Regions from separate parts of the Bacillus coreaensis genome, predicted to be linked through region 1. Evidence: riboswitches for the same ligand, from Rfam matches in the RefSeq annotation. Region 1 holds a riboswitch; each other region holds the start of a gene.
What was found. A riboswitch is a leader RNA that binds a small molecule or an ion and turns the genes downstream of it on or off. The one in region 1 is predicted to bind cyclic di-GMP.

Region 1 (4,271 bases):
GTTGCTTGAAGAAATTGACATAAAGAAGAAATTACTTTTAGAAATAGCTTCTGAGCTAGAATTAACAAATGAAAAAGTTGTTACCTGCAGCCAAGAGTTAGATGTGTTAATAAATTTATTCTATAAAATAGATCATTCTCCAGCCATATGTCTAACAGACCAAATCATAAATTGGGGGAAGTGCAGTGACCATGTTTGAATCTATTCCAAAAACAGTTGATAACAATGACCGGATTTCCCAGGAATATTAGCTTTATGAAATGGAAAGTGATTTAAAGAAAGCATTAGTAAGAGAAGAATTCATCCTTAACTATCAACCGAGAGTGGATACATATACAGGGGAAATTAAAGGAGCAGAAGCGCTTATCCGATGGAATCATCCTATATGGGGAGTAATTTCTCCAATGGAATTTATCCCTTTGGCAGAAGAGAGCGGTTTGATAGATGAAATGAGTGTATGGATTCTCCAAAAAGTTTGCAGCTTGCTTATAAAATGGGAAGGAACAGGAGTTAAAAGAGTCCCTATTTCCATTAACCTATCTGCAAAAACATTGAAGAGGGCGGATTTTATTCCAATAGTTTTAAAATATTTACAAAAATATCAAGTAAGCCCTAGTTTATTAGAAATAGAGATTACAGAGAATTCCATGCTTGAGATGGATGCGTCTGTTTTCTCCAATATTGATTCGCTAAAAGATTTAGGAATATCTATTTCGATTGACGATTTTGGTACAGGATTTACTTCCATCAGTCATCTGAAAAAGCTTAAGGTTCAGTTTTTAAAAATTGATAAGTCTTTTATAAAAAATATAATAGAAAACGAAGAAGATTCCATCATAGTAGAATGCATTCATTTACTGGCAAAAGGGTTTAATTTAAAGGTCGTTGCGGAGGGTGTTGAAACGATTGAACAGTGGGAAATGTTAAAAAAAATGAATTGTCACTTTATTCAAGGTTACTTATTTAGTAAACCATTGGAAGAAAAGCAGTTTGTAAATTTTATTTCAAATGGTAAGAACATTCCTGCTTTTGCTAGATGATTAACCTAGATTTACCATTTAAATGATTCAAAAAGACGACGATATACTTAATAAATAAACCATCGATAATGGCAAACTTATTGAAAAATAAGGACGCAAAGCTACGGGTCTAAAGCTAGGTTCAGCAATGATCGCCGGGTTTCCGAAAGGGTTGGAATAATAAGATAGGAGGCAGTCTACCCTATTCTATTAGAGCTCACCAATCTTTTTGGTGAGCTTTTTTGCACCTATTAAGTTAGAAACAATATGCTTTGGGTCTATCTCTTATAGAGATTAAATACTTCATAAGGAGGTAGAGAAAATGGGATTAGTAATAGAAAAGGAAGAACAGGGGACAACAACTGTTTTTAAATTTAAAGGGATTTTAGATATATCGACTGCGAATGTTATTGATCCACTACTAGAAGAAACTCAGGGTATCAATACCTTAATTTTTGACTTTAGTGATTTAGATTTTATTGATTCTACAGGTATAGGTTCAATAATAAACTCTATTTATTTGTCACAGGAAAATAATTTTCAACTTAAACTTTTAGGAATGAATGAACTAACTCACCAAATATTTGAAACTGTAGGAGTGTATCGTATTTTAGATACGATACAAAGGGAGGTTGTTTAATGTATTTTGATAGCCTCACATACAATTATCCTACTAAAACGGATGACAAACAAAATGTCTTTGATAAGTCTTTACAAAGAGAAATAAATTTAGCAAGAAATATTCAGTCTCAACTTCTTAATGGAAAAACTCCTACCTTTGAAGGTGGGGAAGTATCAGGTTCATCTCTTCCTGCTCGACTAATCGGTGGTGATTATTATGATTTTTATCTTTTAGTTAATGGAAACATTCGGATTGTTATCGGTGATGTAATGGGGAAAGGGATACCGGCTGCCATGTTAATGATATTAACTAGAGGCGCTTTTCGGAGTGCTGCTGAAAGTACTCAAGGTCCTGGTGAAACATTAACGGCTATGAACCAAGCGCTCTATGAAGATCTAAGAACATTAAAGTCATTTGTCACTCTTTTTTGTGCAGATTGGAACCCTAAAACAGGAATATTAACGTACGCCAATGCGGGGCATAATCTCCCTCTTTATATTAAGGGGAAAAGCAATAATATTGAGGAACTACCAAATGTAAAAGGAATTATGGTTGGGGGACTACCAAATCAAGTGTATAAAGAAAATAATGTATATCTTGAAGAATTAGATACAATCTTTTTCTATACAGATGGAATTATTGAAGCCCAAAATGATACGGGTGAACGATATAAATTGGAAAGGCTAATTCAAACATTGATACAAAACAAAGATCTAGGGGTAGGAGAACTTGAGAAATGTGTCATGAAATCAATAGAGCAATTTACAGAGGGCGTTCCTCAAAAAGATGATATCACAATGGTTTTATTAAAAATAAGCCAACAAAAGGCTGATATTACCAGCCTAAATTCCCCTGTTATTGGTTAGGAGGGATTCTTTCATGCAAAGTATATTATCAAAAGGGAATAGCATAAACGAAGCGATACATGTTGGTCTTGAGATACTAGATACAACGAGGGATAAAGTAAATATTGAGATTATTGAGCAGGGCACAAAAGGAATATTGGGCATAGGATCAAAAAAGTCAGTCGTAAAGTTAACAAAGGTTTTAACTTCTTCCACACCTGAAATTGAAGATCTTTTAAATGAAATGATTGAAGAAGAAAGTTTTGAAGAAGAAGAGAATTCGAAAAACATATTATATGAAGACCATACGAAACAGGTTGAATTAGATCCACTTCAAGGAAAGGTTTGGATATCGAATGGAAGAATAAATTTCAAAGCATCAGCAAATCATTTTCCTACAATTACTATTCAACCTGGAATTAAATTGTATAGAAATAATTTACTTGTTAATGAGAAAACGGCGGTCATTTCTGATTTGGATCTATACGACATCGAAGGGGAAAATGTTGAGTCCGAAACGAAATGGAAAGTAACACTTGATAATCAAAAGTTAAAAGCTCAGTTATCTATAGAACCAGGTTATCGCATTATTCGGACAATCCCAGATATTGAACCAAATAATCATCTAGATGTATCAGCTATTGAGAAAAAAGAGGTAAATAATACACTAACTTTTCCAGAGGTTATGCAAAAACTTGAAGAAATGGGTGTTAAACAGGGGATTAACAAAGGCCAAATTCAAAAAGCAATTGATGCATTGGTTCCTTCAACGTTTGAGATTGCTTCGGGGCTTGCCCCTAAAGAAGGAACTGATGGTTGGGTTGAACTGAAAGTCGATGTAGAGATGCAGAAGGGGCCGAAGGAAAAAGAAGATGGTAGGGTGGATTTTCGTGAAACCATTACAATTCCAAATGTTGAGAGAGGACAGGTAATTGGAATCATACATCAACATACACCAGGAGAGCCAGGATATACAGTAACAGATGAACCCATTCCTCCGAAACGAGTTTATCCAACTATTTTCATTGCTGGAACAGGGGTAGTGAAAGTGGCTAACAAAATCGTTGCAACGCAATCAGGACGTCCTTTTATAGAACGGAGAGGTCAGTTGCTTCGGGTAAAAATATTCCAGAAACTTACACATAAAGGGAATGTTGACTTATCAAGTGGCAATATCCGCTTTTCTGGAGATGTAGAAATATTTGGTGAAGTTGAAAATAACATGATTGTTGAGGCTGAAGGAGATTTATATGTTCAAAAGACAGTCACAAATGCAATCCTTATTTCCTCAGGAGCTATTCAAGCAAATGGAACCATTATCGGATCGGAAGTATCAGCAGGGAAAAATAATTTACTTGTAACAGAATTAGGGCATCTGCTGGGGATTATCAACAGGAATGTGGAAAATATTATTACCATTATTAAGCAATTAAATCAAACTTCGGCATTTAAATCTAGTGATCTACAAAGTGGTGGGTTACAGCCATTAATCCGTATCCTGTTAGAGAAGAAATTCAAAAGCTTTCCTCCTGTTGTAAAAAAATATATTGAAGCTGTAAGAATAGGAGAAAAGTATTTAGAAAATGAAGATTGGAGATTGATAGGTGTAACTTTATCTCGGTATTTTTTATCAATTTCTAATGAAGTAACCTCACTCGATGATTTAATGCTACTAACTAAGAAAATGAAGAGATTAATTGAACTTGCTGATACACCTGTGGAGCCAGATTCATATATAACGATTCCGAATACTCTCAATAGCAAAATTTATTGTAGTGGAGATAT
Region 2 (4,271 bases), on a different contig from region 1:
GAAACGGTTAACCCGTCATTGAATCATCAACAGCTACAAGAAGCTTTTCAACATAATTTCCACTAAGGAGCAAACAAATATGGAAAAATATTTAGAATACTCACAAGAAGTTTTAGAAGCGAAAAGAAATAATGTACCAGTCGTGGCATTAGAGTCAACGATTATCTCTCACGGAATGCCGTACCCACAAAATGTACAAACGGCAAAGGAAGTAGAGGATATTATTCGTAAAAATGGTGCGGTACCAGCTACGATTGCTATTTTAGACGGAAAAATAAAAATAGGCTTATCAGACGAAGAGTTAGAAATGCTTGCTACCCGAAAGGACATTGAAAAGGCGAGCCGTAGAGATTTACCATACCTAGTAGCGACAAAGAAAAATGGAGCAACAACGGTAGCAGCAACGATGATTTGTGCAGAGCTTGCTGGAATTGAAGTGTTCGTAACTGGTGGGATTGGTGGAGTTCACCGTGAAGCTGAAGTAACGATGGATGTTTCAGCAGATCTTCAAGAACTCGCTCAAACCAATGTGGCTGTTGTGTGCGCAGGTGCGAAGTCTATTCTTGATATTGGTTTAACACTAGAGTATTTAGAAACCCATGGGGTGCCAGTGGTTGGCTTTGGTACTGATGTTCTTCCAGCTTTTTATACAAGAACAAGCCCTTTCCAAGTGAACGTTCAAGTGGAAGATGAAAAGGAAGCAGCGAGCATGATTCGTACAAAGTGGGAATTAGGATTGAACGGTGGAGTGGTGATTGCTAACCCAATCCCGGAAACAGATGCTCTTGAAGAGGAATTTATCAATGGTGTGATTGAAACGGCATTAACAGAAGCAAAGGAAAATGAGATTGCGGGTAAAAATGTCACTCCATTCCTTTTAGCAAAGGTAAAAGAACTTACAGAAGGAAGAAGCTTAGAAGCAAATATTGCATTGGTTAAAAATAATGCTGATGTTGGATCAAAAATAGCAGTTCAACTTAACACTCTATCTTAAAAATATTTTTGAGGAGTCAGTCTCACAAGGACTGATTCCTTTTTTTTTTGCATAAAAATAGTACTAGATTTACAAATTCCGAAAACGTACACTGTAACGAACGATTTGTTCTTAAAAAAATTATAAATGTAAGAAAGAAGGAGAAAAGAGCTGAAAACTAAAGGGAAGTGTTCATTATAACGAAAAAATGGTCATTTTAGAGTGTTTAGTTTACCCTCACTTCCGTCTAAAATAAAAGTAAATTATTCTTTATATAGAACGAGAAATAATAGAATAAGAAACGAAAACTATTAGAATAGTAGGTGGCGGGAATGTACCGGAAAAACTGTGACAAATGTTATCGTCCATCATACAGCAGTTCGGAAGCAGGGGAATGGATCTGTCCGATATGTGGTCATAATCTAACAAAGTTACCTTTTTTTGATGCAGTTACACTTGAAAGGGTACATGTAAATATCATTCCTATCCAAAGAAAATTAAAAGCATATGAGAATCAAAAACTAGGAATAAAGACTTAATCATTAAAAGTCAGAAAATTTTTAAAATGATTTCGACAGTGGGCGACATGAAGACTTATGATTTTTGTGCTTGATCTTACAAATGTAAAAAAATGTATGAATTCTTTAGGGCTCAATTGTTCTTTATGAAGGTCCTTGTCGAATAGTGTAACTAATTAGTTGGGAAAGTTTTTAAGTGTATGACAGATTTTTACACAATTTACTAAAAACGAGTAGTAAAATGATTGATAAGTGAATCACATGGGAGAGCAAACCACAGAAAAAGGCAAACCTTCTGAAAAGGGGGGACGCAAAGTCGCAGGTCTAAGGTAGTTAGAAGTTTTTTTGCTAAGACGGCTGGACTGCCTGGAATACGATCGTATTTTAGGGGGAGATCGAGGAATGTTGGAAACGAGTGAAGTGACGTTAGAAGAGCTAGACTATGAGTGGATGATGTTAATTCTTGAAGCAAAAAAGTTGGGTTTAGAGAAAGATGAGATTAGAAGATTTTTAGGTGAGAATGAAATCAGAGGATAAAAAGAAACTAGCTTACATAGCAGGTTGTTTCATACATAGAATGAAAGTATTTCTGTTAGGGTCGGACCGTATGGGAATGCTTTTTATTTTGGAAAAAAAGACAAAATCACCTGGATTTTGTCTTTTTGTTTTAGTTATTATTTGATTGATTACTTCTCCATTTATTAAACTCAAGAAACTCTTTAAACTGATCCTTTGAAACCCCAGAGTTCATAGCCTCTTTCACAAGCTTCATCCAGTCAGAGTCTAGTTCATCTTTATTTGGATGTTCGTGTATAAGATGGTCAACTGGTACATGAAGGACAGCTGAAATTTTCTCGAGAAATTGGATAGACGGATTTGTTTGTAAATTTCTTTCTAATGAACTTAAGTATGATTTCGCGACACCAGCCTGTTCAGCTAGCTCAGACATGGACATTTTCTTTTCAAGACGAAGTTTCTTAACACGATCTCCAATCATCTAGATCACTCACCTATCTCTCTGTATGAATTCATAATAGCAAAAAAAATTCGTTAGTTCCATATTCAGAACGAAAATAGTAGGTTCCGTTCTTAAAAATTCTTTAGTTAGTCACAAATGGATAGTTTTTACGGTTCTAGTGATTAAAAGCTGATAAACAACTTTTAACCCTTCTATGTAGCATTATACACAATACCATTCGTATTGAAAGTGATAATTGTGGCCGTAACTAAAAAATTCCCACTGTCCACCCCAGACGCACAAAACCACCCCATCTGTCCACGAACGGTGACAGACGCCACCAAAAGACAGAATGCCCCATTTTGTCCACGGAGGGTGTCTGACACCCTCTTATACCCGGGATGGGGGTGGGTGAAACCTATTTTTTTTGTTCGACAAATTCTTTTTTTGTGTTTGTTGATTTTAAAGGGGGGAAGGGAATTCAATCAAACGTTTGATTGACTATTGTTTGAGGTTATCTAACAAAATTAGACATAGGAATGCTTTGCTAATATAGACCGATAGAGAGTACAATATAGACTATACATTATTGGGATTTGGGGAAGTGAGATAAATGATTGTATTAAAATCACCTCGTGAAATAGAGGCCATGAAAAAAGCAGGGGAGCTTCTGGCTGCTTGTCATAAAGAAATTAAAAAAATGATCCGACCAGGAATAACAACTTGGGAAATTGACCAGTTTGTTGATAAATATTTAGCACAGCATGGTGCAATTGCTCAGCAAAAGGGGTATAGAGGTTACGAATACGCCACATGTGCTAGTATTAATGATGAGATATGTCACGGCTTTCCGAGAAAAGACCCTCTAAATACAGGGGACATTGTTACAATAGATATGGTTGTCAATGTGAATAGCGCCTTAGCAGACTCTGCGTGGACATATATCGTTGGAGAAGCTTCTGAAGAAACAAACCGTCTTGTAGAGGTAACTAAAAAGAGCTTATACAAAGGAATTGAAGCAGCCGTCGTAGGAAATCGAATCGGAGATATCGGACATGCGATTCAAACCTACGTGGAAGGAGAGGGATTCTCGGTCGTAAGAAACTTTATTGGTCATGGAATTGGCCCCTCCATTCATGAAAAGCCGGATGTTCCACATTTTGGACTACCAGGAAAAGGTCCTCGCATAAAAGAGGGAATGGTATTTACGATCGAACCGATGGTTAATATTGGAAGCTATGAAACGAAGATGGATTCCAATGGTTGGACCGCTCGTACTGTGGACGGAAAAAACTCAGCTCAATTTGAGCACACCATTGCCATCACAAAGAATGGTCCGATCATTCTAACAGATCAAGGTGAATAATCAATCCATATCAACACAAAACTATATGAAGTAAGATGGAGGAAGACCCATGACAGAAAACCATGAAACAGAAAAAAAGAAAATAAGCTTACAAGAAGCCATTAAGCAACAACTAGAAAAAAAGAAAAGTCAGCAAGCAGGAGGGAAAGCTAGCGCCAACGGTCCTGCAACAACGAAGAAAATGAAAAGCCAGCAAACCAAAAAGGTGAGCAATCAACGCCGTAAAATGGGTGTGTAATTAGGCAGGACCTAAAATAGGGAACAACACGTAACTCGTGCTGTTCCCTTCTTATTCTAAAAAAACTTATTCCTCATCTTGTACTTCTCCATCGCCAATCTCATCTTCTCCTGGTGCGTCGTCACAAGCAACAACAGACGTCACTAGAAAACCAGCAAGTAAAACCATAAGAAGTTTACGTATCATTCAAACATCCCTCCTTTCAAAATATGGATAAC
Region 3 (4,271 bases), on a different contig from region 1:
GTGGGTCCAGGCACCAGCATTAATAATCACTGCATCGACTTTTTCACGATAGGCTTGATGAATGCGATCTACCATCTCTCCCTCACAGTTCGTTTGGAATGTTTCAAGTTCTAGATCTAACTCTTCTGCTAACTTTTTCATGTTTTCATTAATTTCATCTAGGGTAATCGTTCCATACACCTTCGGATTACGTTTTCCAAACATATTAAGATTCACACCGTTTAGCATAAGCACCTTTTTCATCATAGATTCCCTCTTCCTCTTGCTCATTATTTCACAAACTTGTTTATACGACTATTCTAAAACAGACAATCCATAAATACCAATCGGTTTTTTGGTGAGATCTATAGGCTTACCCTATGAAAAATAAAAAAAAGAGTCTTAGTTAAGTGAATTTCTTTCAATATAACTTTTAAACTTTTCCACTACAGGTGATAGGTAACGATTCTTTACACTCGCCATGTAGATAATTTGTTCTGGGAGCGGCTCCTGAAAAGGTAGAACTTTAATGTCAAACAGGTCTAAGGTGGAGGATCGCGGAAGGATTCCCACTCCTTGTTTGGCTGCCACTAAGCCCACCAATGCCGTATCTTCTGCTACTTCACAAGATATATATGGAGTGATCCCGGCATCCGTAAATAATTGATCGATTACGGGACGAAATAGACTTTTCTTGTTAAAACAAATGAATTTTTCCTCAGCAATATCCATTAATTCCACGGAATCCTTGGATGCTAACGGATGATCTTTATGAGTGATGAGTACAATATCTCTCTTCATTAATGGAATAAAATCAATTTCTGGTTCATGTTCCGCATACGTACAAAAAGCAAGGTCATAATTTTCTTCCTTTAAGCCTTGGATGATATTCTGTGTGGTTCCTTGAATACAAGAAAAGGTTACTTGTCCGCCCTCATTTTCTTCCATAAAAGACTGAATAATCGATGGGACAAAATCGGCTCCTAAGGAGAAAATGAATGCTAAGTCAATGATACCCGTATTGGCATTGGTGAGCTTTTGAAGATTCCTTTCACCCTTTTCAAGCTCCTCTAATCCATTTTCCACATAGGTTAAAAAATAGTGGCCGTATTTGGTCAGCTTAATATTTCGACCAACCTTTTCAAATAACTTGATACTTAATTCTTTTTCAAGCTCGCCGATTGCCTGGCTAAGACTTGGTTGTGTGATATATAGCTGAGCGGCTGCTTTTGTATAATGCTGTGTTTTGGCTAGCACACGAAAATATTGTAAATGTTTCAGGTTCATAAACAGAGCCCTCCCTGTTTCCAAGCTTTAAACAAAGTATATGATGTTTTTTAGGTAAGAAAAAGGACTGAATATGAACAAAAAAGCACTCTTTGAGTGCTTTCTTTTGTTCTTTATTTCATGGTTTTCCAGCTTCCCACATGGTGGATTGCCAGTCCCTTATATCCAAGAGTGGTTCCGTAATGGGAGGCAACCAAATCAAGCTGCTCATTCATGTAGGCTTCCCCTTCTTCAAAAAAGGAAATTATATCGCCTTCGTCTGTTGCACCTGTTTCTACACCGATGACTAATGCCTTATTGTGTTTGCCGGCAAAGGCTATTTCATTTTTGACGATTTCAATGATAGCTGGGGCGGTATCACGGTAGGCCATAATCGTTACACTATTCGTTTTTGTAATAACCCACTCTGCTAGATTTCCTTTGCCAAACGTATTGTTGTAAGACACTTCATCAAACCAGAATGGCAGGTCGGCTTCAAGAGGTAGTTTTAATGTGTCAGCAGAGGCACTCGCTTTAGTTATTAATTCTTGATAACTTTTAACAGTTGCCGCTCGTTTCGTATTCCAACCGCTATATAAGTAAGGCTCTACATCTAAATGAATACCCGTAAATTTTTGAGAAGCGGTTGACCCAGCTTGATAGGTTTTTAACCAGTTCATTAACGCATCTTGATTTCGATATCCTTTTGGAGCTACCCAGCTTGGTGCTCCGTCTAGAGCATATACTTTTATCCCTTTTACTGATGCCTTCGTAGTAAAGCTACGGTACACATTCATTGGGATATCACGATCGATTTGTACATAGACTTTGTTGATTTGCTTTTGTTCGAGAAAGCTTATTGTTCCCTCTTCATCACTAACAATTTCCCACGGATTCCATAGCCAGGTGGAGCGATCTACAGTAGAAGCACTCATTTTTGATCCAAAGCCTCCTATTGAAAAAAGCAACACAACAATCATTGATACTACTAGCTTTTTCATTTCAAGTTCCCCCATTCTGCCAGCCGAGGCTCACAAAATGAGACCTGGCAACCTGACAACCATTCGCTAGATCAAGCGATTAGGCTCACGGCTTTGCGTCCTTCCCTTTCGGAGAAGTTTGCCTTTTACAGTTTTTCTTTTATTATACTTTATTAAAACCAACTTTTGTCTCAGGTATTTTTACCCAATCAGCAATTTTCTTAATCTTTTTATAATGAAGAAAGATAGAACTCCGATGAAGGCAATGTACAACTCAATAATCCATAAGCTTTTGATGTATCCAGTTTGGTAGAAGGCTAAAGGAAAATCAATTGCCGCATGAGCGATAATTGCGAGCAGTACGTATTGGAACTTCTTTTTAATGACCGCTAGTAAAACAAGTAAAGTGAAAGCGATTTGCATAAAGAGAGCAAAGAAACGCTCTGGTATTCCCCATAGGTAGTGAGAAACTCCTTGATTTAATAATGTTTCTTTAATGGTTGCTGCTTGATCACTCGGAAGACTAGCTCCGATAGAGGCATCAAATGTACCTGCATTGATCATCGTTGCAAAGAGAAGGAATGGTACAACCGTTGAAAGGGCAATAACTACGGCTTCAATGCCACCCCAGCCTACCCCGAAAGACAGCCCACCTTTGTAATCCTGATATTTTTTCAACAGCCAGATAAATAAGATATAGCGCCCTACTTCCTCAAATATCCCTGCCGCAAAACCGCCGTATAATCCAAATAACCATGGATGTTCCGCATAGTTTGGAAAATTGGTTATGGCTGCAACATGAAGAAGTTTCTCTAATACTTGAGTGATAATAACAAACCCGATGCTACCTATTATTAACGGCTTGAGTGAAATTCCTACCTGTTTTTTTGTTATTAGAATGGCGTTAGTAAATAGAAGAATGGAAAAAATAATAACTGCGACCATGCTTAAGATTGTTGCATTGCTAATCATCGTAAATCCCCCCTTGTTTTTATTATCATTATTGATAATGATAATATTAAAGTAAGAGTTATATTCTGTCAATGGGGTTTTGTTCTTTTTTCCAATTAAAAAAGCACCTCTTTAATGAAGTGACCCCATAAAGTTAGACATTTATTTCATCAGGCAACTCTTAAGGTCTGAGTCCGAGTCCGGTATTGTACCGGACTCAGACCTTTTAATTTGGCTTTAATCCTTTTGTTATTGTAGTAATCAATATATTCTTCTAATTCAATTTTAAAATGTTCTACACTTTCAAACTCTTGAGTATATAAAAATTCCGATTTTAGAATGCCGAAAAAGTTCTCTATTACTGCGTTATCGTAACAGTTTCCCTTACGTGACATACTTTGTGTAATCTCATTTTCTTTTAAAGCTTTTTGATATTGGGGCATCTGATAATGCCAGCCTTGGTCTGAGTGGATTAGTAATTTGTGTCCATCTGTCAGTCTTTCAAATGCCTTTTTCAACATCTTTGATACAAGAGAATATCTTGGTTTTGATTCGATAGTATAGGCTATAATTTCTCCATTAAATAAATCTAACATCGGTGACAAGTACAGCTTTTCACCAAACAATTTAAACTCAGTAATATCTGTAACCCATTTTTCATTCGGGCTTTCAGCCTTGAAGTTACGGTCAAGTATATTGGGTGCTATCTTACCAACCTTCCCTTTATAAGAACGATATTTCTTCATTCGAACAATACTTTTTAGCCCTAACTCTTTCATGAGGCGTTGGACTTTTTTGTGATTAACGTTATGTCCTTGGTTCTTTAGCTCATCCTTAATACGACGATAACCATATCGCCCTTTGTGATCATGATAGATTGCTTGAATCATGATTTTTAATTCTATATCTTTGTCTGGTCGGCTAAATAGCTTCACGTAATAATAGTATGTACTACGTGGAATATCTGCTAATTTAAGTAAACCTTTTAATGGAAATTCATTCCTTAGTTCATACACTACTTTCGCTTTGTCTTGCTTTGTAATGCTTCCTTGTTCTGAACTAAGGCATTCAACTTTTTTAAGTATGCATTCTCCA

Region 2: linked by a shared signal. The riboswitch ahead of ACQ5H4_RS20550 (anti-repressor SinI family protein) and the one ahead of ACQ5H4_RS22165 (STAS domain-containing protein) in region 1 are both predicted to bind cyclic di-GMP.
Region 3: linked by a shared signal. The riboswitch ahead of ACQ5H4_RS16940 (amidase) and the one ahead of ACQ5H4_RS22165 (STAS domain-containing protein) in region 1 are both predicted to bind cyclic di-GMP.

The regions. Positions count from the first base shown of each region.
Region 1 is NZ_JBOCCY010000024.1:48,765-53,035, forward strand. Features, by position in the region: gene ACQ5H4_RS22155 (Spo0E family sporulation regulatory protein-aspartic acid phosphatase) at 1-199, shown strand, start outside; gene ACQ5H4_RS22160 (putative bifunctional diguanylate cyclase/phosphodiesterase) at 261-1,040, shown strand; cyclic di-GMP riboswitch class I at 1,101-1,187, shown strand; gene ACQ5H4_RS22165 (STAS domain-containing protein) at 1,342-1,659, shown strand; gene ACQ5H4_RS22170 (PP2C family protein-serine/threonine phosphatase) at 1,659-2,507, shown strand; gene ACQ5H4_RS22175 (flagellar assembly protein A) at 2,521-4,271, shown strand, end outside.
Region 2 is NZ_JBOCCY010000020.1:17,010-21,280, reverse strand. Features, by position in the region: gene ACQ5H4_RS20565 (carbohydrate kinase) at 1-66, shown strand, start outside; gene ACQ5H4_RS20560 (pseudouridine-5'-phosphate glycosidase) at 80-994, shown strand; gene ACQ5H4_RS20555 (hypothetical protein) at 1,306-1,512, shown strand; cyclic di-GMP riboswitch class I at 1,767-1,861, shown strand; gene ACQ5H4_RS20550 (anti-repressor SinI family protein) at 1,894-2,028, shown strand; gene ACQ5H4_RS20545 (helix-turn-helix domain-containing protein) at 2,159-2,488, opposite strand; gene map (type I methionyl aminopeptidase) at 3,063-3,815, shown strand; gene ACQ5H4_RS20535 (hypothetical protein) at 3,865-4,053, shown strand.
Region 3 is NZ_JBOCCY010000012.1:43,847-48,117, forward strand. Features, by position in the region: gene aroQ (type II 3-dehydroquinate dehydratase) at 1-243, opposite strand, end outside; gene ACQ5H4_RS16935 (LysR family transcriptional regulator) at 382-1,266, opposite strand; gene ACQ5H4_RS16940 (amidase) at 1,380-2,246, opposite strand; cyclic di-GMP riboswitch class I at 2,290-2,379, opposite strand; gene ACQ5H4_RS16945 (YhfC family intramembrane metalloprotease) at 2,427-3,197, opposite strand; one part of gene ACQ5H4_RS16950 (IS3 family transposase) at 3,347-4,257, opposite strand; one part of gene ACQ5H4_RS16950 (IS3 family transposase) at 4,257-4,271, opposite strand, start outside.